Regions from separate parts of the Zhengella sp. genome, predicted to be linked through region 2. Evidence: riboswitches for the same ligand, from Rfam matches in the RefSeq annotation. Region 2 holds a riboswitch; the other holds the start of a gene.
What was found. Region 2 has a riboswitch for S-adenosylmethionine ahead of metA (homoserine O-succinyltransferase). Riboswitches for the same ligand answer to the same signal wherever they lie in the genome.
Positions count from the first base shown of each region.

Region 1: another riboswitch for S-adenosylmethionine. It lies ahead of R3D65_RS09485 (O-succinylhomoserine sulfhydrylase); the one in region 2 lies ahead of metA (homoserine O-succinyltransferase).

Region 1 is NZ_JAWKWO010000002.1:712,578-723,616, reverse strand. Features, by position in the region: gene R3D65_RS09500 (sulfatase-like hydrolase/transferase) at 1-1,026, shown strand, start outside; gene R3D65_RS09495 (hypothetical protein) at 1,049-1,630, opposite strand; gene R3D65_RS09490 (2'-deoxycytidine 5'-triphosphate deaminase) at 1,712-2,830, opposite strand; SAM riboswitch at 2,877-2,955, shown strand; gene R3D65_RS09485 (O-succinylhomoserine sulfhydrylase) at 3,000-4,187, shown strand; gene R3D65_RS09480 (CDP-alcohol phosphatidyltransferase family protein) at 4,192-4,806, opposite strand; gene apaG (Co2+/Mg2+ efflux protein ApaG) at 5,165-5,557, shown strand; gene R3D65_RS09470 (Hsp33 family molecular chaperone) at 5,570-6,547, opposite strand; gene argF (ornithine carbamoyltransferase) at 6,550-7,473, opposite strand; gene R3D65_RS09460 (aspartate aminotransferase family protein) at 7,504-8,682, opposite strand; gene R3D65_RS09455 (GcrA family cell cycle regulator) at 9,067-9,597, shown strand; gene phoU (phosphate signaling complex protein PhoU) at 9,705-10,418, opposite strand; gene R3D65_RS09445 (ATP-binding protein) at 10,577-11,039, opposite strand, start outside.
Region 2 is NZ_JAWKWO010000001.1:1,196,936-1,207,974, forward strand. Features, by position in the region: gene R3D65_RS05705 (hypothetical protein) at 1-117, shown strand, start outside; gene R3D65_RS05710 (AAA family ATPase) at 245-1,087, shown strand; gene R3D65_RS05715 (DUF2161 domain-containing phosphodiesterase) at 1,116-1,808, shown strand; gene R3D65_RS05720 (fatty acid desaturase) at 1,786-2,787, opposite strand; SAM riboswitch at 2,934-3,012, shown strand; gene metA (homoserine O-succinyltransferase) at 3,072-4,004, shown strand; gene minC (septum site-determining protein MinC) at 4,229-4,933, shown strand; gene minD (septum site-determining protein MinD) at 4,963-5,778, shown strand; gene minE (cell division topological specificity factor MinE) at 5,775-6,035, shown strand; gene R3D65_RS05745 (helix-turn-helix domain-containing protein) at 6,150-6,473, opposite strand; gene R3D65_RS05750 (hypothetical protein) at 6,477-6,797, opposite strand; gene R3D65_RS05755 (VWA domain-containing protein) at 6,976-8,166, shown strand; gene R3D65_RS05760 (acyl-[ACP]--phospholipid O-acyltransferase) at 8,224-11,039, opposite strand, start outside.

The sequences.
Region 1 (11,039 bases), on a different contig from region 2:
GACATCATCGTCGTGCTGGAAGAGAGCATGACCGACCCGGCCATCTTTCCCGAGATGCCGCACGGCAAGGCGATCTCCCGCCGGATGCAGGGCGCGGCAGACACCTTCAAGCCGCTTTTCGTCGAGACCTTCGGCGGCGGAACCTGGATCTCCAATCTTTCGCTGATGACCGGGCTGTCGGCGACCGATTTCGGGTGGCGCAGCCCCTATCTGACCATGATGCTGGAAGGAAAGGTGCGCGGAGCGCTGCCCGAGATGCTCTCGCAATGCGGATACCGGACGGCGGCGATCCTTCCGCTCAACTACACCTTCGTCAACGAAGGTCCCTTTCTTTCATCCATCGGCTTCGAGACGGTTCTCGACCGGTATGACATCGGAGCATCGTCCTACCACATGCGGGATGCGTTCTATTTCGACGCCGCGAGCCAGTTTGTCGAAGGGCACAGGGAACAGGACGAACGGCCGCTCTTCCTGCTCGTCCAGACCATGATTGCCCATTCGCCCTATGAAGAGGCCCTGCTGCCGGGCGTGCAACCGGACGCCGCCTCCCTCGATCCGGACCCGCAAACCGCCGAATATCTGCGCCGCATGGTGATCGGGCGCCAGGACTTCGAGACGTTCGCCGCGCGCGAGACCGCCCGCAAACAGGACCGCGGCCTCATCGTCATGAGTTTCGGCGATCATCAGACCTATGTGACGCTTGACCACGCCAAGCGCCTGTCGGGCGAGGATGCGCTGGCCCGGCCGCGCTCCATGGCCTATCGCACCTTCTACACGGTTTCTCCGCAGACCGGCGCCACAGCGCCGGCGCCCATCGACATCGCCTATCTGTCCACAGCCCTGCTGGACGCCGCAGGGATACCCGGATCGGATGTCTTCAAGGATTTGCGGCGGCTTGCGGGCCATTGCGGCGGGCGGTTCCACGACTGCCCCGACCGCGCCGGCGTGGACCGGCATATTGCGCGGCGCATCGCCGGCGGGCTGCTCGACCTGGGCGGCGATGACGCGGCCGCGCCTGGTTCCTGACCGCGCCCGCCCCTGCCCACTGTCACAGTGAGCGACGGTCACCCGCCGCAACACCGGCGCGGGCCTTGTAGGCTTCAGCGTCGCCGAAATCGGCGAAACCGGCATGGTAGGGATGGATGCCCCTGGCCTGTCTGGCATGCTTGATCGGGCACCAGCGGGTTTCCGTGCGCGCCGCGATCTCCCGCACATAGGCAAGAAGGCCATTGGCATAGGAACAGTACCAGCAATTGAGCTTTTCCAACCCGTTCAGATAGGCCAGCCTGTAGCGGTCGAAGACTATGTAATCGGCGCGCCGCACCTTCTCCAGCCCGTATGCGGGGAAGCAGACAGCCTGATAGACGGACGCAAAGACATCGAGCAGGACGAGCGGAATGAAGACCGAATAGATGACCGGTGCTGTCAGGATCACGGATAGACGGGCACCGGCGACGTATTTCAGCCAATGCGTCCGCATCTGGCGATGCAGGCGCAGGACTTCGGCCTCGAAGACAACCCGGCCGCGCTCCATGCGGTAGTTGAATGCCGCGCGGCGCTCCGCGATGGCCCTCTCAAGGTCGTCCTGCAGTTTCTCGAACTTCTCGGCCAGTTCCGGATAAATCGCCATTGCCATCTTCCCGCTGCGGTAGAGCCAAATCCTGGCGGGAAAGGGAGCCATGCGCCTTGGCTCAGGTCAAGGCAGGTGCCTTCAGCGGAAATGCTTCGACAGTTTCAGGCCCTGCGCCTGATAGTTCGATTTCAGGTCCGCACCGTAGAGGGTGCCGGGGCGCGCCAGCATGTGCTCATAGACGAGACGGCCGACGATCTGCCCGTGTTCGAGAATGAAGGGCACTTCATGGCTGCGCACTTCCAGCACGGCGCGCGCGCCCTTGCCGCCTGCCGAGGCATGGCCGAAACCGGGGTCGAAGAAACCGGCATAGTGGACCCGGAATTCGCCCACCAGCGGATCGAAGGGCGTCATTTCGGCGGCAAAATCCGGCGGCACATGAACCGCCTCGCGGCTGACGAGGATGTAGAACTCGTCCGGATCGAGCACCAGTTCGCCCAGGCCCCTGCCCTGCAACGGCTCCCAGAAATCCAGCACGTCATGGGCGGCGCGGCGGTCCACATCCACCAGGCCGGTATGGTGCTTGCCGCGATAGCCGATCAGGCCGCCTTCGCCGCCCATCAGGTCGATGGACAAGGCTACCCCGCCACCGGAAATATGCGGTTCGCCCTCGTCCACCAGCGCCTCGGAGCGGTGGAGCAGCATCAGCTCGCCTTCCGACAGCAGCGAATGGCCGTTGCGGAAGCGGATCTGGCTCAGCCTGGACCCGGTGCGCACGACGATGGGAAAGGTGCGCGGGCTGACCTCGATGAAGAGCGGGCCCGAATAGCCACGCGCGATCTTGTCGAATTCGCGGCCGTGGTCCGTCATCACGCGGGTGAAGATGTCGAGCCGGCCGGTGGAGCTTTTCGGATTGGCCGATGCCGAAACCGTGTCGGGCAGATGCAGGCTTTCCAGCAGCGGGATGATGTAGACGCAGCCTGTTTCAAGAACCGCGCCCTCGGACAGGTCGATCTCGTGCAGCTTCAGTCGCTCCAGCTTGCTTTCCACCGTCGCCGACGGACCCGGCAAAAAGGAAGCACGGACGCGATAGGCCGTATGGCCAAGACGCAAGTCGAGGCTGGCGGGCTGGACCTGGTCATCATCCAGCGGACGGGCGCTGATCAGCCCGCCCGTCTTGTGCAGTTCGGCAATGTCACGGTCCGGCAGAATGCCTGTCTGGCGCACGGTGCCGCCCTCCCCTGTCTGGCCGCAGAGCATTAACGCGCAAGCGCGTTGACGCAAGGGATCTGCAAGCCTATAAGCCCGTTTATCCCGTGGTGATTTGGCCGGCCGGCTTGCAGCCACGTTAAACAAGTCGCTAAAAAGGGCCGAATGACACCGGCTTTGCGACTTTCGCGGCCGGTTTTTTGTTGTGAAGGCTTGACCGATGGCTGAGACAAAACGCCCCCTCCACCCGCAGACAACCCTCGTTCACGGCGGCACGCTGCGCTCGCAGTTCGGCGAAACATCGGAAGCGATGTATCTGACGCAGGGCTTCGTCTATGACAGCGCGGAGGCTGCGGAAGCCCGTTTCAAGGGCGAGGCGCCCGGCTTCATCTATTCCCGCTACGCCAATCCGACCGTCGACATGTTCGAAAGGCGGATGGCGGCGCTGGAAGGGGCGGAAGACGCGCGGGCAATGGCGTCCGGCATGGCCGCCGTTTCGGCCGCCCTGCTCTGCCAGCTCAAGGCGGGCGACCACATCGTCGCGGCCAAGCAGTTGTTCGGCTCCTGCCGGTGGGTGGCGGAAACGCTGTGTCCGAAATTCGGCATCGAGACCACGATCATCGACGGCACCAGCCCGGAGGCGTGGGAGGCTGCCATCCGGCCGAACACGAAGGTGTTCTTCCTGGAAAGCCCGACGAATCCGACACTGGCGGTGATCGACATCGCGGCGGTCACAGCCCTTGCCAATGCCCATGGCATCACGGTCGTTGTCGACAATGTCTTCGCGACGCCGCTTTACCAGAAGCCGCTGGAACTGGGCGCCCATGTGGTCGTCTATTCGGCCACCAAGCACATTGACGGGCAGGGCCGGTGCCTTGGCGGCATCGTGCTGTCATCGAAGGACTGGATCGACGAGAACCTGCACGACTATTTCCGCCATACCGGCCCCAGCCTTTCGCCGTTCAACGCCTGGACGCTGCTGAAGGGGCTGGAAACGCTGCCGCTGCGCGTGGCGCAGCAGACGGCGAGCGCGGGCCAGATCGCCGATTTCCTGGCCGGTCACGGCAAAGTGGCGCAGGTCATCTATCCCGGGCGGGCCGACCATCCGCAGGCCGCCATCATCGCGCGGCAGATGGCCGGCGGCTCCACCATGGTCTGCATGGAACTGAATGGCGGCAAGGACGCTGCCTTCGCCTTCGAGAACGCCCTGGAGATCTTCGCCATTTCCAACAATCTGGGCGATGCCAAGAGCCTCGTCACCCACCCCAGCACGACCACGCACAAGAACCTGAGCGAGGAGGCGCGGCTGGAACAGGGCATCCGGCCCGGCACGGTGCGCCTGTCGGTCGGGCTGGAACATGCCGGCGACCTGATCGCCGATCTCGAACAGGCGCTGGCGCGGGCCTGACCGGTCAGCGGCGCGCGGCGAATGTGCGCCGGGCCAGCAGGATGCGCATGGCCGCCGTGTAGAGGCACACGGCGGCGAAACACCACGCGATGACGGCGAACCAGGCCGGGAACAGGCACATGGCGACGAAGACGGCAATGGTCTCGGTGGCTTCCGCCAGGCCGGTGGTGAAATAGAGCGACTTTTCGCCCCGGGCCGTGGTTTCCATGGCATGGCGCTCGGCCAGCACCGCATAGGCCAGAAAACTGGCGCCATTGGCATAGAAGGTGAAGAGAAGCGCCGCGGCCGCCAATGCATTGGCTTGCGGGTCGAGCATGGCGAAGGCCAGCGGGATGGCGCCGTAGAAAATGAAATCCAGGACGATGTCGAGATAACCGCCATAGCCGGTCTTGCCGCGGATCGCGGCGACGGCGCCGTCAAGCCCGTCGGCGAGCCGGCTGGCGAGCAGCAGGGCGAGCCCGGTCCATAGCCATCCGCCTGCAATGGCGCCAGCCGCCGCCATGCCGATCGCCCAGCCGCACCAGGTCACCATGTTTGCACTGACGCCCCAGGCGGCCAGCTTGCGCGCCATGGCCCTGAGGCCCGGATCGATGCGCCTGCGCACCCAGCCATCCAGCATGCTATCCCCCGTGAAAATGACCGCGCCTTGGCGGTTGCTCATCCTGTCGCGATTCAAGACGGGCGGGCAAGACCCGGTTTTTCAACAGAACTCCGATCGCACCCGATAGGCCGAAACGCCTCTATTCAGCAATGGTTGAACGGCTTGCTCGTCCGAACTGCGAACGACTTGACGCCATGGATCAACCTGTGTTTGTTTTCATCGCAAATACAACTATATGTTGTTTTTTCCTGAGCTTCTTTCTGAGGTTGAGGATTTCTCGGTTTCCCGTTCCGGCACCACCGTTCCTGACTGTCCGGGCCAAGCCCGTTGACGACAGGGCGCGCCATGGGTGTATGATCGCGCATTGGAGCCTGCCATGTATCGAGCACGTACCGAAAACATCGAAGTCAGCGTCGAGCCGATCTATCTCGATGACGAATCCGAGCCCGAGGAAAACCGCTTCTTCTGGGCCTACCAGGTTCTGATCGCCAATGAGGGCGATGTCGCTGTCAAGCTGCTCTTCCGGCACTGGCGCATCACTGACGCCCATGGACGGGTGGAAGAGGTACGCGGGCCGGGCGTGGTGGGCGAACAGCCGGTGATCGCGCCGGGCAGCCAGTTCGAATACACGTCGGGCTGCCCTCTGCCCACCCCTTCGGGCATCATGCAGGGCAGCTACACGATGAGCGACGCCCAGGGCCGGCACTTCGATGTCGACATTCCGGCATTCTCGCTGGACATTCCCGGCACCGTTCGCATGGTCAACTGACCTGCCGGCGGTTCATTCCTTCTTCAGGTCCGCCGGATCGAACGTGTAGCTGGTGGAACAGAATTCACAGGTTACCTGGATCCTGCCGTCCTCGATGCTCTCGTCGATCTCCTCGGCGGTGAAGCCGTCGAGGATCGCGCCGATCTTTTCGCGGGTGCAGGAGCATTTGTCATGGACCGGTGCCGGCTCATAGACCGTCGCGCCATGCTCATGGAACAGACGGTAGAGCAGGCGCTCGGCGCCGACGGTCGGATCCCAGAGTTCCGTCGGCTCGATGGTAGCAAGAAGCGCCTCCGTTTCGCGCCAGGCATTGTCCACCGGGACATGGGCGCTGCCATCGTCGCCGTCGCCGCCATGCAGGTCGGGCATGCGCATGCGCTCCGGCGCATCGGGCAGGAACTGGGCGACGATGCCACCGGCGCGCCATTGCTGGAGGTTTCCGGGCAGGATTTGCCGGCCGGCCGAAAGGCGTACGGCGGTGGGGATCTGCTCGGACTGGCGGAAGTATTTCTGCGCCACCGTTTCGAGGCTGGACCCGTCCAGTTCGACAATTCCCTGATAGCGCTGCATGTGAACGCCCTGGTCGATGGTCAGGGCCAGGATGCCCTTGCCAAGGAGATCCTCCGGCGCGGTGCGGCCGGTTTCCACCGCCTCGGCGAGCCGCGCCTCGTCATATCGGGCATAGGCGCGTACGCCGTCCGGCGTGGTGAAGTCGGCCACCAGCATGTCCACCGGCCCGTCGGACTGGGTCTGGAAGATGAACTTGCCGTTGAACTTCAGCGATGTGCCGAGCAGGACCGCCAGCGTCGTCGCCTCGGCCAGAAGCAGGCTGACCTCCGGCGGATAAGCGTGGCGGGAGAGAATGGAATCCAGTTCCGGGCCAAGCTGGACAATGCGGCCGCGCACATCCAGAGGCGACACCTGAAACGGCACGACGGCATCGTCGCCGGCGTGTCCGATCTCGCCAAGCTCCTTGTCACTGTCAGTCACGGTCAGCGCCCCGCTGTGAAACACCAGTTGATGATGGCCTTTTGCGCATGAAGCCGGTTTTCAGCCTCGTCGAAGACCACGGAATGCGGTCCGTCGATGACCTCGTCGGTCACTTCCTCGCCCCGATGGGCAGGAAGACAATGCATGAACAGGGCGTCGGGTTTCGCATGCGCCATCAGTTCCGCGTTGACCTGGTAGGGCAGAAAGACGTTATGCCCGCGGGCGCGGTGCTCCTGCCCCATCGAAACCCAGGTGTCGGTGACCACGCAATCGGCGCCGGTCACGGCTTCCACCGGGTCGGGGGTCAGCGTGATGGTGCCGCCATTTGCGCGGGCCCAGTCGACGAATGCCGGCGAGGGCTCGCTGCCTTCCGGATGCGCGATGGCCAGTTCGAACCGGAAGCGGGCTGACGCCTCCATGAGCGAATGGAGAACATTGTTGCCATCACCGGTCCAGGCGAAACGCTTTCCGGCAACCGGCCCGCGATGCTCCTCGAAGGTCAGCAGGTCGGCCATGATCTGGCAGGGATGCGTGTCATCGGTCAGGCCGTTGATGACGGGAACGGTCGCCGCATCGGCCAGTTCGAGCAGGCGGGCATGCTCTGTGGTGCGGATCATGATCGCATCGACATAGCGCGACAGAACCTTCGCGGTGTCCGCGATCGTCTCGGAGCGGCCGAGCTGCATCTCGGTACCGGTGAGCATGATCGTCTCGCCGCCGAGCTGGCGCATGCCGACATCGAAGGAAACGCGGGTGCGCGTGGACGGCTTCTCGAAGATCATGGCCAGCACCTTGCCCTCCAGCGGACGCGGACCTTGACCGGCCTTGGTGGCTGCCTTGATCTGGCGGGCGCTGTCGAGCATCCCGCGCAGTTCCGATGGACTGACGGCGGAAAGGTCGAGGAAATGGCGCATGGTGTCGGCCATGGCTGGGCTCCATCCGTTTCTTGTGATTGGCTATGGCGTGGCCAGGCTGGCGGCGGCCTCGCGAACCCGCTCGACCGCGATGCGGATCTCGTCGTCGGAGGCGGTGAGCGGCGGCAGGAAGCGAAGGACGTTGTCGCCTGCCGGCACGGCCAGAAGCCTGGCGGCCCGCAATGCGGTATTGACCGTCGCATTGGGCATCACGCATTTCACGCCGAGCATGAGGCCCGACCCGCGCACCTGTGCCAGCACGTCCGGAAATTCGTCGACGACCGAGGCAAGACCCTGCTTGAAGAGCAGCGCCTTGCGCGACACTTCCTCCAGGAACCCGTCTTCCAGAACCACGTCGAGCACGGCATTGGCCACTGCCATGGCCAGCGGATTGCCGCCAAAGGTGGTGCCGTGCGTACCGGCAGCCATGCCGCTGGCCGCCTCTTCCGTTGCAAGGCAGGCGCCGACGGGGAACCCGCCGCCAATGCCTTTCGCGATGGCCATGATGTCTGGCGTCACGCCCGACCATTCATGTGCGAACAGACGGCCGGTGCGCCCGACGCCGCTCTGCACCTCGTCGAGGATGAGCAGCGCGCCGCTCCTGTCGCACAGGTCGCGCAGGTCGCGCATCGTCTCGCCCGATACCGGCCGGATGCCGCCCTCGCCCTGGATCGGCTCGATGAGAATGGCAGCGGTGGTTTCGCCCATGGCTGCGAGCAGGGCTTCCCGGTCGCCGAAGGGCACCTGCATGAAGCCCGGCGCCTTCGGGCCGAAGCCCTCAAGGTATTTCGCCTGTCCGCCAGCGGCGATGGTGGCCAGGGTGCGCCCGTGGAAGGCGCCCTCGAAGGTGATGATGTCGATCCGCTCCGGCTGGCCCTTCTGAAAATGGTAGCGGCGCGCGGTCTTGATCGCGCATTCCAGCGCCTCGGCGCCCGAATTGGTGAAGAACACCTTGTCGGCAAAGGTATGCTCGGCAAGCCGCTCGGCGAGCCGGCGCTGGCCGGGAATCTCGAAAAGGTTGGATGTGTGCCACAGCTTGCCGGCCTGCTCGGTGAGCGCGGCAACGAGATGGGGATGGCAATGGCCAAGCGAGTTGACCGCGATGCCGCCGGAGAAGTCCAGATAACGGTCGCCGTCGCTCATATGGAGCCATGATCCCTCCCCGCGTTCCGGCGACACCGGAATGCGTGCATAGGTATCAAACAATGCGGACCCAGACATACCGTCCCATCTCCAGAGAGAGCCCCGGACGGGGCAAGGAAAATCAAAAAAAGCCGCCTCTCCGGGCGGCCGGCGGCACTATTCCCGTTCTACGGCATGAAGTCAATCTATGCCGCTCCGGCGGGTATTTCAAACGCCGCAAACGGGCCCCGGCACGATCTGTCGCATTTCGGACTCACCCCGGAAGCAAATTTGGGGAAAACCGCGAAAAGGTCGGACGGCACGAGGCCGGACTCTTGTCACCGAGTCACCGGGTATTGTAGCTTTCAGCCAATCAAAGACTACATCTCGTGCGGCGAACCCTACATGTTGCGTATCAGGGCGCCCGGTCATCCGGGCGGACGCCGGGGGATTCAATGAAATGCGGCGACCGGAGCAATGACCATGAACTGGACCGATGAGCGGGTTGAACTCCTCAAGAAACTATGGGCGGAGGGCCTGAGCGCCAGCCAGATCGCCGCCCAGCTGGGCGGGGTGAGCCGCAACGCGGTGATCGGCAAGGTCCACCGGCTCAAGCTCTCCGGGCGCGGCCGCCCGGCTGCCAGCCAGCAGCGGCCCAAGAAAACCGGCCGCCCCGCGGCCGCCACACCGGCCAAACCGGCACAGCGGACCGGAAATCCAGCGCCGCGGCCGACGCCGATGACCTCGGGGGCGAACGCGCTGAAAGCCGACTTCGATGTCGATGTGATCGCGGAGGAAGTGCCCGCCCCGCGCAGCCTCGAAGTGGTCGTGCCGATTTCGCGCAAACTGGCGCTTACCGACCTGACCGAACGCACCTGCAAGTGGCCGATCGGCGATCCGCTGGCCGAGGATTTCCATTTCTGCGGCAACGATTCCGGCGAGAGCGGACCCTATTGCACCTATCATGCGCGCCTGGCCTTCCAGCCTGCTTCCGAGCGGCGGCGCAACCGCTAAACCGCGCCGGCGGGAACCGTCTCGCCCGACATGGCGGTGAGGCAGTTCGACTTGTTGCCCCGCCGGCAGACAGCCTGAATGCATCCACGGCCTTCAAGGCCGCGATTTCAGGACTTGAAAGCGACCGTGTGACTGTCATCATCCTTCGGCCGGTCCGCTTCGAGCTGACGGCCGGTGGCGATGAAATAGACCGTCTCGGCCACATTGGTCGCATGATCGCCGATGCGCTCGATGTTCTTGGCGCAGAAGAGCAGATGGGTGCAGGCAGAGATGTTGCGCGGATCCTCCATCATGTAGGTCAGCAACTCGCGAAAAAGCGAGGTGTACATGCTGTCGATTTCCTCGTCCCGGTCGCGCATGGCCGGGATGCGGTCGACGGAGCGCGTGGCATAGGCGTCCAGAACATCCTTGAGCTGGCCAAGCGCCAGTTCCGCCAGCGCCTCCAGTCCCCGGTAGAAGCTGCGCGGCTGCGTGTCGCGGGTGATGACGGCAACGCGCTTGGCAATGCTCTTGCCGAGATCGCCCACCCGCTCAAGGTCGGCGGCAATGCGCATGGCGCCGACAACCTCGCGCAGGTCCTGCGCCATCGGCTGGCGGCGCGCGATGATGGCCACGGCCTTGTCGTCTATCTCGCGCTGCAACCGGTCCAGAACCATGTCGCGGTCGCGCACCTCGTCGCCAAAGCTTTCGTCGGCCCGCACCAGTGCCGAAACCGCGTCGAAGACAATCGATTCCGCCATTCCGCCCATCTGGGCGATCTTGTCGGACAGGGCATGAAGATCGGCATCGAAGCCGCGTACCGTGTGATTTGATTCCGGCATTTGAAAACCTGTTTCCTCCCATGGATGCTTTCGTCGCGAAACTCGCTCCATTTGAATAACCGGCTAACATGTTTTGCCGGACTTGTCGTGCGATACCTGTTTCCTGCCGCCTGCTATAAAATGCATGCATGGCAAACAGACAGGCCGGCGGCAGGGGATCAGGCCAGCGGGAGCACTACGGTGAAGGTCGATCCCTGGCCCGGTTCCGATTCAATGCGCAACTGGCCGCTGTGACGGGCCACGATGTGCTTGACGATGGCGAGCCCGAGGCCAGTGCCCTTGCGCAGCCGGCTCTCGTCGGCGTCAACGCGGTAGAAGCGCTCGGTGATCCGCGGAAGATGCTCCCTGGCAATTCCCTTGCCGTAATCGCGGATGGCGACCGCGACGGCGGGCTTTCCGTCCATGCTGGCAGGCGATGCGGTCACATCGACACGGCCGCCGCTGCCGCCATATTTGCAGGCATTGGCCAGCAGGTTTTCAAAAACCTGAAACAATTCATCCTCCTCGCCGGAGACCATGCGTGGGGCCGCGTCCCACCGGCTGCTGATCTCCACACCGCTTTCGCCCGCCAGATGCGACAGCGAGCCGATCAGGCGCTCCACGAGGGATGCGAGATCGACC
Region 2 (11,039 bases):
TACGACATCGACCGGATGGCCACCGCCTCCATCACGGCTCCGTCCGCCGACCATGGCCGCATGATCCACGGCAACTATTCCGCCAATGTGACCGCCGCCGACATCCACGGCCGCTGACCCTGGTCTCCGGCATGACCCGAAAGGCCCGCGCATCGCGCGGGCCTTTTGCTGTCCAGCCCTTGCGGATGGTGAGCACGCTGCCTAATGTTCCGGCCGACGACACGGCAAGAAGGCAAGGGAGCCCATGCGTTTCGAGGGAACCGAACATTACGTCGCGGACAAGGATCTGATGATCGCCGTCAACAGCGCCATAGCGCTCGAACGGCCGCTGCTGGTCAAGGGCGAACCGGGCACCGGCAAGACCGAACTGGCAAAGCAGGTGGCCGCTGCACTCGGCCTCGATCTCATCGAGTGGCACATCAAGTCCACCACCAAGGCGCAACAGGGCCTCTATGAATATGATGCCGTCAGCCGACTGCGCGACAGCCAGCTTGGCGATGACCGGTTCAACGATATCCGCAACTACATCAAGCGCGGCAAGCTTTGGGATGCCTTCGAGGCCGACCGCAAGGTCGTGCTTCTGATCGACGAGATCGACAAGGCCGACATCGAGTTTCCCAACGACCTTTTGCAGGAACTCGACAAGATGGAGTTCCATGTCTACGAGACCGGCGAAACCGTGCGCGCCAGGGTCCGGCCGATCGTCATCATCACATCCAACAACGAGAAGGAACTGCCCGACGCCTTCCTGCGCCGCTGCTTCTTCCATTACATCCGCTTCCCCGACGCCGACACGCTGAAGAAGATCGTCGAGGTCCACTATCCGGGCATCAAGCAGCGCCTCGTTTCCCAGGCGCTCAGCCAGTTCTACGAGATCCGCGATGTGGCGGGCCTGAAAAAGAAGCCGTCCACCTCCGAGGCGCTGGACTGGATCCGGCTTCTCGTCGCCGATGACGTCGATCCGGAAACCCTGCGCGCCGACCCGAAGAACGCACTGCCGAAACTGCATGGCGCGCTTCTGAAGAACGAGCAGGACGTCCATCTTTTCGAACGCATGGCATTCCTGGCCCGCCAGCGCGGCAATTGATCCGGCGGCGCGCGAACGGAGCCGCACCATGGCAGCAAGCCGTCCGCGCGAAACCGATCTCTACCAGCCCGTCAAGACCCTGCTCGAAGGGCAGGGCTACACGGTCAAGGGTGAGATAGGCGCGGCCGACATCGTCGCCATGCGCGACGGCGACGCAGAACCGCTCATCGTGGAACTGAAGGCGGGTTTCTCACTCGCCCTGTTTCACCAGGCCATCGAGCGCCAACGGGTCTCCGATACGGTCTATGTCGCCGTGCCGCGCGGCAAGGGCGCTGGCTTCCACAGGGCCCTGAAGGCGAACATGACCCTGTGCCGGCGGCTCGGCCTCGGCCTGATCACGGTACGCCTTTCCGACGGTTTCGCGGAGGTCCGTCTTGATCCCGCGCCATACAAGCCGCGTAAGTCCAAGCCGCGCAAGGGCCGCCTGCTGCGCGAATTCAGCCGCCTCGTCGGCGATCCGAACACCGGCGGGTCGACCCGCCGCTCCATCACCACCGCCTATCGCCAGGATGCGACGGCCTGCCTGGCGCACCTGTCGGCAAACGGCCCCAGCAAGGCCGCGCTCGTGGCCCGTGCGACCGGGGTGGAAACTGCCAGGCGCATCATGGCCGACAACCATTACGGCTGGTTCGAGCGGGTATCACCCGGCATCTACGCCCTCAGTCCAAAGGGGCAGGACGTGGCACGCCAACAGCCGATCACGCCGCCTGCATCCGCCTGAAATCGGAAAAGCTGACAAGCCGCTTGGAGGCTTCGTCCCACAACGTGAGGCGGACGCATTTCAGGCTTTGCCAGAAGGTCAGCCGACCCTTTTCGCGGAATTCCGGATAGGCTTCCAGCACGTCCGGCAAGCGCCAGAACGGCACGCGGGCGGCAAGGTGATGCACGTGATGGATGCCGATATAGCCTGTCGCCCACATCAGCGGCCGTGGCAGGTCATAAAAGGAAGAGCCTTCCAGCGCCGCCGTTTCGCGCTGCCATTCCGGTGCCCGCGCCCAGAAGGTCGGATCGAACTGGTGCTGGATATAGAACAGCCAGACACCGGCGATTGCCCCCATGAGCACGACCGGAAGATGCACCGCCAGCATCACCTGCCAGCCGAACGCATACCAGAGGCCGCCATGCACGACAGCGATGCCGATATTCGTTCCCAGGGCAGAAAGCCATGCTTCGCGCCTGTCCGTGAAACCGGAAGGCCAGCGCTGTTGCAGCAGGAAGACATAGGCCGGGCCGATGGCGAACAGGACAAGCGGATTGCGATAGGCGCGATAGGCAAGCCGTCCCCACACCCCGCGTGCGCGGTATTCGTCCGTCGTCAGCGTGTTGATGTCGCCAATGCCACGCCGGTCGAGATTGCCGGACCCGGCATGGTGCAGGTTGTGGCTGTGGCGCCAGTAGCCATAGGGCGTGAAGGTCAGCACGCCGAGCAGCCGGCCGACCCGGTCGTTGAGCGTTGGCGTGGAAAACAGCGAACCATGCCCGCAATCGTGCTGGATGATGAACAGGCGCACCAGCATGAGGGCGGCCGGCGGCAGCAGGACGAGCGAAACCGCCCAGTAGCCGGCATCGAAAAGCCATGCGGCGGCAAGCCACAAGCATGCGAACAGTCCGGTCGTCACCGCCAGCTCGCGAAACCCGCGCCGATCATCGGCTTTTGCGAAAGGCCGCAGACGGCCACTCCAGCGCTGTGTATCCTGCATTTTCCTCCCATCCGCCCGCACGGCATTCGTTCTTGGTGTTTTGCAAGCAGCCCGGTATACGTTTCTGCCGGCAAAAGCGAGGCCGACTGTTGTCGCATTCGAGGCAAAGGCTGCGGCAGATTGACCACGGAACCGGGAAAGCATAGGTTCTCGCCCGTGGTGATTTGGCCGGCCGGCTTGCAGCCACGTTAAACAACTCGCTAAAAGGGCCGCGGACAGCAGGAGCGCCACGGAACCGGCAGCGAGATCGTCGCGGGCCGGCCTGCAATTCTGGAGTCCGACACATGCCGATCCGCATTCCCGATGCCCTTCCCGCCCGCGATGTCCTTGTGCGCGAGGGCGTGTCCGTCATGAACGAATCCTCTGCCATACGCCAGGATATTCGTCCGCTTCAGATCGCCCTCCTGAACCTCATGCCCAACAAGATCCGCACCGAGACGCAGATTGCGCGTCTGGTCGGCGCAACACCGTTGCAGATCGAGTTCTCGCTCGTGCGCGTCAGCGGCCACACGCCCAAGAACACGCCGGCCGACCACCTCATTTCCTTTTACCAGACCTGGGAAGAGGTCCGTCACCGCAAGTTCGACGGCTTCATCATCACCGGCGCGCCCATCGAGCTGCTGCCCTTCGAGGAGGTGGCCTACTGGGACGAGATGGAAGCCATCTTCGACTGGACGGTGACCAACGTGCACTCCACCTTCAACATCTGCTGGGGCGCCATGGCCGCCATCTGGCATTTCCACAAGGTACCAAAATACGCCCTGGAAAAGAAGGCCTTCGGTGTCTACCGGCACCGGAACCTCAATCCTGTCTCGCCTTATCTTGCTGGTTTTTCGGATGATTTCCAGATTCCTGTCTCACGCTGGACAGAGGTGCGCAAGGCCGATCTGGAAGGCAAGCGCGGGCTGGAACTGCTCATGGACAGCGGCGAGACCGGACCCTGCCTGATATCGGAGAAGGCCGGCAACCGTCTCTACATCTTCAACCATATCGAATATGATTCGACCTCGCTGAAGGAGGAATACGAGCGCGATGTCTCCGCTCATGTGCCGATTGCCGTGCCGCACAACTATTTCCCGGACGACAATCCGCTCAACCAGCCGCTGAACCGATGGCGCTCCCATGCCCATCTCCTGTTCGGCAACTGGATCAACCAGGTCTACCAGACGACGCCGTTCGACATGGATGACATCGGCCGCGACCGCAAATGGTTGTGAGGATGTGGCGGCAGAAAGCCACGGCATTGACATGCCGGACGTTTGACCTGCCGGGCTGACGTCGCTGGCCTGCCGTGCCTCACGCATTGGCGCCCTTGGTTCGCGCCGGGAAATCCGTGCGATTTCCCGGCTTTTTCCTCTCCTCTCCACCTCTGCAAAGGGCGCGCGTTAACGATTTGTTAACCATGGTTAACTTATCTGCTGATAAGAGATTCTTTACCTGGATGAACAGAGTGTTAACCGGCACGACCCAAGCCATCCGCCTGAAGGGACGCTCGTTCCTCGCCATCGTCCTGAGCCCGGAACTGCCGCTCGACGACTGGTTCGAGCGATTCGATGCGCTGGCCTCCCGCTCGGCCGGCTATTTCCTCAAACGCCCCGTCATGCTGGACGTCACCGGCATGGACATCGACCGCGAAACCCTGCGCGATCTGGTGGACAGGCTCGCGGGTCGCTCGATTCGCATCATGGGCATCGAGGGCGCCGGCGAAACCGATCTCGGCCCCGACCTGCCGCCCGCCATGAGTGGCGGCCTGCCGGCCTCCGGGATCGAGGGAAACGAAGCCACCGACATGCCCGTGCAGCTTGGCGCGAGCGTCCCGGCACCCTGCCTCATGGTGACCGAACCGGTGCGCTCCGGCCAGACGCTTGTCAGCGAAGGCGACATCACCATCGTCGGCTCCGTGGCGTCGGGCGCCGAAGTCATTGCCGGCGGCTCGGTGCATGTCTACGGCACGCTGCGCGGCCGCGTCATGGCGGGTTCCGCCGGAAACGAGGCAGCACGGATCTTCTGCCGCAGGCTGGAAGCCGAACTCGTCGCCATCGCCGGATATTACCAGACGTCGGAAGACCTGGACCCCGGCCTGCATGGCCGCTCGGTTCAGCTTTGGCTCGAAGGCGAAAGCATATTGGCGCAAGGATTCAACTGACCCCGAGGGGTGCGGAGAGGGAGAACGGCATGGGCAAGGTGATCGTGGTCACATCCGGCAAGGGCGGGGTGGGCAAGACGACGTCGACGGCGGCGATCGGTGCGGCGCTGGCGCAGAACGGCGACAAGGTCGTCGTGGTCGATTTCGATGTCGGCCTGCGCAATCTCGATCTGGTCATGGGCGCGGAAAGGCGCGTCGTCTACGACCTGATCAATGTGATCCAGGGTGAGGCGAAACTGGCCCAGGCGCTGATCCGCGACAAGCGCCTCCAGACGCTCTACCTGCTTCCCGCCTCCCAGACCCGCGACAAGGACAAGCTGACGGCAGAGGGGGTCGAAAAGGTCATCGCGGCGCTCAAGAGCGCGTTCGACTGGGTCATCTGCGACAGCCCGGCCGGGATCGAGCGCGGAGCGACGCTGGCCATGCGTCACGCGGACGCGGCCATTGTCGTCACCAATCCGGAAGTCTCCTCGGTGCGCGATTCCGACCGCATCATCGGCCTCCTCGATTCCAAGACGGCCAGGGCCGAGGCGGGCGACCGCGTGGAAAAGCACCTCCTGCTTAACCGCTATGATCCGAACCGGGCAGCCAGCGGCGACATGCTCAATGTCGACGATGTCCTGGAAATCCTCTCGATACCGCTGCTGGGTGTCATCCCGGAAAGCCCGAACATCCTGCGCGCCTCCAATATCGGCTCGCCCGTCACCCTGTGCGACAGCGCCAGCGCCACCGCCCAGGCCTATTTCAACGCGGCACGGCGGCTCGCCGGCGAAGCGATTCCGGTCACCATTCCGGGCGAGAGGCGCAGTTTCCTCGACAAGATCTTCGGAAGGAAGGCTGCATGAAAATCCTGAGCTTTTTCCGGAAGCGGGCGTCCGCCTCGGCGGCGCGGGAACGGCTTCAGATTCTTCTTGCCCATGAACGGGCTTCGGTTGGCGGTTTCGATCTGGTGGCAGTCCTGCGCGAGGAAATCCTCGCCGTCATCGCCAGGCATGTTCAGGTCGACAGCCGCCATGTGCGCGTCAAGATGGAGCGCGGCATGCCGGTCTCGACCTTGGAAGTGGATGTCGAGATCCCCTTCGACCGTGCGCGGGCGGCCTGAACGCCGCCGCGTCGCAATCATGCGCCCCGGGCGGAGGCGCGCATGGAAAAGCCCCGGACATCACCCTGTCCGGGGCTTGTTTTCTTGATGGTCCGGGCTTGCAGGCCCCTCCCGTCAATTCACCCCTTCGAGATCCAGCACCAGTTCCGGGCGCTTCTCGATCAGCGACAGCAGCTTGCGCGCCGGCCCTGTAGGGTATCGCCGTCCCTGCTCCCAATTGCGCAAGGTGGTGACGGGAATGCCCAGCTTGGTGGCAAAGCCTTCCTGCGTCAGCTTCAGCTTCTTGCGCAGCTTGGCCACATCGGGAACCTCGATTTCGAACGTGTGAACGGTGACCTTCGAATCGTCGCCATTGAACCACATGTAGGCCTGCTCCAGCGACTCCGCGAGATCGGCCGCCGCCTGTTCCGGTGTCTTTTTCGCCTTCATCCGCGCCATCGCCTATACTCCAAACAGCCTTTTCAACTTGCCGATCCGGTCGACCCAGAGCCAGAACCGGTCCGACAGCCCCGTTTCCGGTGCCGATGCCGGGCGTAGTTCCACGAGGATCAGACGGGAAAGATCATCCGTCAGCACATAACTGAACACGAACCCTGCCGAATGCCACTCCCATAGCCGCGATTGACCGTTCTTCTGGAAACCGATGACGGGATCTGAACGCAACTGTTCCAGCTTGCGCGCCTTCACCGCATCATCCAGCCCGTACATCACGCAATCGAGCTTGAACCGTTCGGTCTCCGCGATCTCGATCCTCAGTGTCATGACCGTGTCCATTATATACGCCATTGGCGCAGGAAATTCAACGGCATTCTACGCCATTGACGCAGGAAACGCACCCTCTCAAGCTTGAAGCCGAGGTTGCTCTCAAACAGGTCTTCAACCAGATAATACATCACGAAACGGGCTGACAAGGCGTTTCGCGCGCACTATTCTCATCGCCATGTTCATACCCTTCTTTCTGGAACTCAAGGCCGCCAAGATCCCTGTTTCCCTGCGCGAGTATCTCTCGCTGCTGGAGGGCATGGAGGCCGATCTCGTCACCTATGACGTGGAAGGCTTCTACTACCTCGCCCGCGCCGCGCTGGTGAAGGACGAGCGCTTCATCGACCGCTTCGACCAGGTCTTCTCGCATGCCTTCAAGGGTGTCGAAGCCGTCTCGGGCGAAGGCGCTGTCGATGTCATGAACCTGCCGGAGGAATGGCTGCGCCGGCTGGCGGAGAAACACCTGAGCGACGAGGAAAAGAAGCTGGTCGAAAGCCTGGGCGGCTTCGACAAGCTGATGGAAACGCTGAAACAGCGTCTTGAGGAACAGAAGGGCCGCCATCAGGGCGGGTCCAAATGGATCGGCACCGCCGGAACCTCGCCCTTCGGTGCCTACGGCTACAACCCGGAGGGTGTGCGCATCGGCCAGCATGAGAGCCGGCACCGCCGCGCCGTGAAGGTCTGGGACAAGCGCGAGTTCCGCAATTTTGACGACAGCGTCGAGATCGGCACGCGGAACATCAAGGTGGCACTGAAGCGCCTGCGCCGCTGGGTGCGCCAGGGCGCGGAGGAGGAATTCGACCTGCCCGGCACCATCCGCGCCACCGCGGAGCATGGCTATCTGGACCCGCAGACGCGCCCGGAACGGCGCAGTGCGGTCAAGCTGCTGATGTTCTTCGATGTCGGCGGCTCGATGGACGACCATATCCGCGTCGTCGAGGAGCTGTTTTCAGCCGCCCGCGCCGAATTCAAGCACATGGACTATTTCTATTTCCACAATTGCCTCTACGAGGGTCTGTGGAAGGACAACCGCCGGCGCCATTCCGAGGTCATGCCCACCTTTGACGTGCTGCACAAATACGGGCCGGACTACAAGGTGATCTTCGTCGGCGACGCCTCCATGAGTCCCTACGAGATTGCCTATGCCGGCGGCTCGGTGGAGCACTGGAATGCCGAGCCGGGCGCGGTCTGGCTTCAGCGCGCGCTGGCGCAATGGCCCAACGCCGCCTGGATCAACCCGGTGCGCAAGGCCCATTGGGACTACACGCATTCCATCCGCATGATCCGCGACATCTTCGCCGACCGCATGTACCCGCTCACCCTGAAAGGGCTTGAAGAGGCGACGCGGGAACTGAGCTGCAAGCATTGAACCGGTGCAGGGCCGGCCGGCGCAGGTTGCACCCGCCGCCTGTTGATGGCACCTGGCTCAGGCCGCATTGCGCGGGATGCCCGAGGCTTCCCCTTGCGCCATCCGGCTGACGCTGACGAAATCGATCTTGCCGGAGCCGAGCACCGGCATCCGGTCGATGACGCGCACCTGTGCCGGAACCATCAGGTCCATCGCCCCTTGCAGCCTGGCAAAGGCGATGAATTCGCCGCGCGTCGCCCCCGCATGATCGGTGAACAGGATCAGCCGCTCGCCCTTGCGTTCATCCTTCACGCTCGCAACGGCCGAGAGCGCGCCCTTCCACAATTCCCCGGCGAGGGCCTCGACGGCGGCCAACGATACCATCTCGCCGCCGATCTTGGCGAAACGCCTGGCCCGGCCGCGAATGGAGATGAAGCCGTCCGGATCGATGGTCACGATGTCGCCGGTGTCGTGCCATCCCTCTTCGAGCGGTTCCAGCACGCCGGGCCTCTCCGCCCGCAGGTAACCTGCCATGACATTGGGACCGCGCACGAAAAGGCGCCCGCCCTCGTCGACGCCCGGCACAGGCTCCAGCCGGTAGTCCATGCCCGGCATGATCTTGCCCACCGTTCCGGCGCGATTGTACATCGGCGTGTTGATGGAGATGACCGGCGCGGTTTCGGTCACGCCATAGCCTTCCAGGATGCGCAGGCCGAATTTCTCCATATAGGCCGTGCGGGTCGCGGGCCTTACCGGTTCGGCGCCCGCGAAGCAGTAGCGCACGGAGCGGAAATCGTAGGGATGCGCCATGCGCGCATAGCCCGTCAGAAAGGTATCGGTACCGAAGATGATCGTTGCGTTGGACGCATAGACCAGTTCCGGCACGATGCGGTAATGCAGCGGCGACGGATAGAAATAGACCGGCACGCCTGACATGAGCGGCAGCACCGTGCCCGCCGTCAGTCCGAAGGAATGGAACACGGGCAGGACGTTGAACACCTTGTCCCCGGCATGGAAGTCGATGCGCGAGGCCGCCTGCACCGCGTTGGACAGGATGTTGCGATGCGTCAGGACCACGCCTTTCGGCGTTCCTTCGGAACCGGATGTGAACAGGATGACCGCCGGATCGTCGGCCTTGCGCGCCATCAGCGGCCGGCCCTTGCGCAACAGGCCCAGAAACTTGTCCCTGATGCCGATGGTTGCACGCAGGTCATCCAGCCAGACGATCTTCACACTGCCGGCGATCTCGTCGATCACGGGTCCGAGCTTGGCCTGTTCCACGAAGGCGCGGGAGGTGAGCACCGTCTTCACTTGCGCCGCCTTGCAGGCCGAAAGGATATTGGCCGGCCCGGCGGTGAAATTCAGCATCGCCGGCACCTTGCCCGCCGACATGACGCCAAGCACGGTGGCCGCGGTGCCGTTGGCATTGGGCAGCATCACCCCCAGCACCGCCTCTGCGCCGAACAGCGACCTGAACCGGGCACCCAGCACCGCCGCGCCCGTCAGCAGTTTGCCGTAGGAAAGCTTGCCGGACAGCGGATCCTCGACCGCCAGCTTCGAAAAGCCGCGTTCGCGCGCCGTGTCCATGATCCGGTCAAGGACCGTGGAATCGGTGGAGGTGGTCCGGAAAACCAGATCCGACATCACCCCGTAGAGCGCCGCTCCGGCGGCCGCGCGCCGCTTGCGCCCTCTCAGGTGCGGATCGACCGACAGCCTGACCGGTTCGAGGATCGTCACCTTCACCTTCGGGAACAGCCGCCGGCGCACATGGCGGGATGTCAGCCGCGAGAAGAAGCTCTTCTCCAGCCCGTCGATGCGGATGGGAACCACGCAGGTATCCGTCTTGTCGGCCACCATGGCGGCACCGTCATAGACCTTCATCAGCCCGCCCGTCACCGTGATCCGCCCCTCCGGGAAGATGACCAGCGGATCGCCGCCCTGCACCGCCTTGATCAGCGTGCGCGTGCCCATCGGCTTTGACGGGTCCAGCGGCATTGCCCGGGTCAGCTTGAGAAACGGCTTGATCCACCAGGCCTGCGCGATCTTGTAGTCGATGGCAAAGACCGGCTCTTCCTCGGTGAGCACCAGCGCCAGCGGCCCGTCGAGAAAGGAGACATGGTTGAGCGCCAGGACCGGGGCGCGGCCGGCTTTCTTCAGGTTGTCGAGCCCTTCGATCTCCAGCCGCAGGAAGGCGCGGAACAGGATGGAAACGAAATCGCGGAACGGGTTGGTCGGCAGGAAGCGCAGCATCGCCCAGGCAGCCACGCCGTTCAGCACAGCAAGCCCCATCAGGACCTCGGCAATGCTCACGCCTGCGCCCTGGATGGCCGCGACAAGCCCTCCGCCCAGCGCCATGAAACCGGCGGACAGCACGTTGGCCGCGGCCACCACGCGGGCGCGCCGGTCTTCAGGCGCCCAGGCCTGGAGAGCGGTAAAGGTGGGCACGGCCACGAAAGCGCCGGCCACGGCAAGCCCTGCCAGGTCCACGGCCACGCGGATCGTTCCGGGCTGGGCAAGGAAGGCGCCGAGCGTTGCCGCCGTCTCAGCCGCCTCCAGCCCCCAGATCGTTCGTGCCAGGTCGAAGCCGAAAAGCGCCATCAGCGCCGCGCCGGCCGGCGCGGGCAGCAGGACGATGCGTCCGGCCGACATCCAGGCGGCCACGCCCGAACCGACGGCGATCGAGACGGCGAAAACCGCAAGGCAGGCCGTGACAGCCATCTCGTTACCGCCAAGGCCGTTCTTCACCATGGACGGAAGCACCGACATGACGATGGCGCCGGCAAGCCAGAACCAGGAGGCCATCAGGGCCGTGCGCCACAAACGCGTGTCGGCGCGGATTTCGCGCACCAGCCGCCACGTGGAGCGGAAAATGTTGGCATCGATGACAAGGTCCG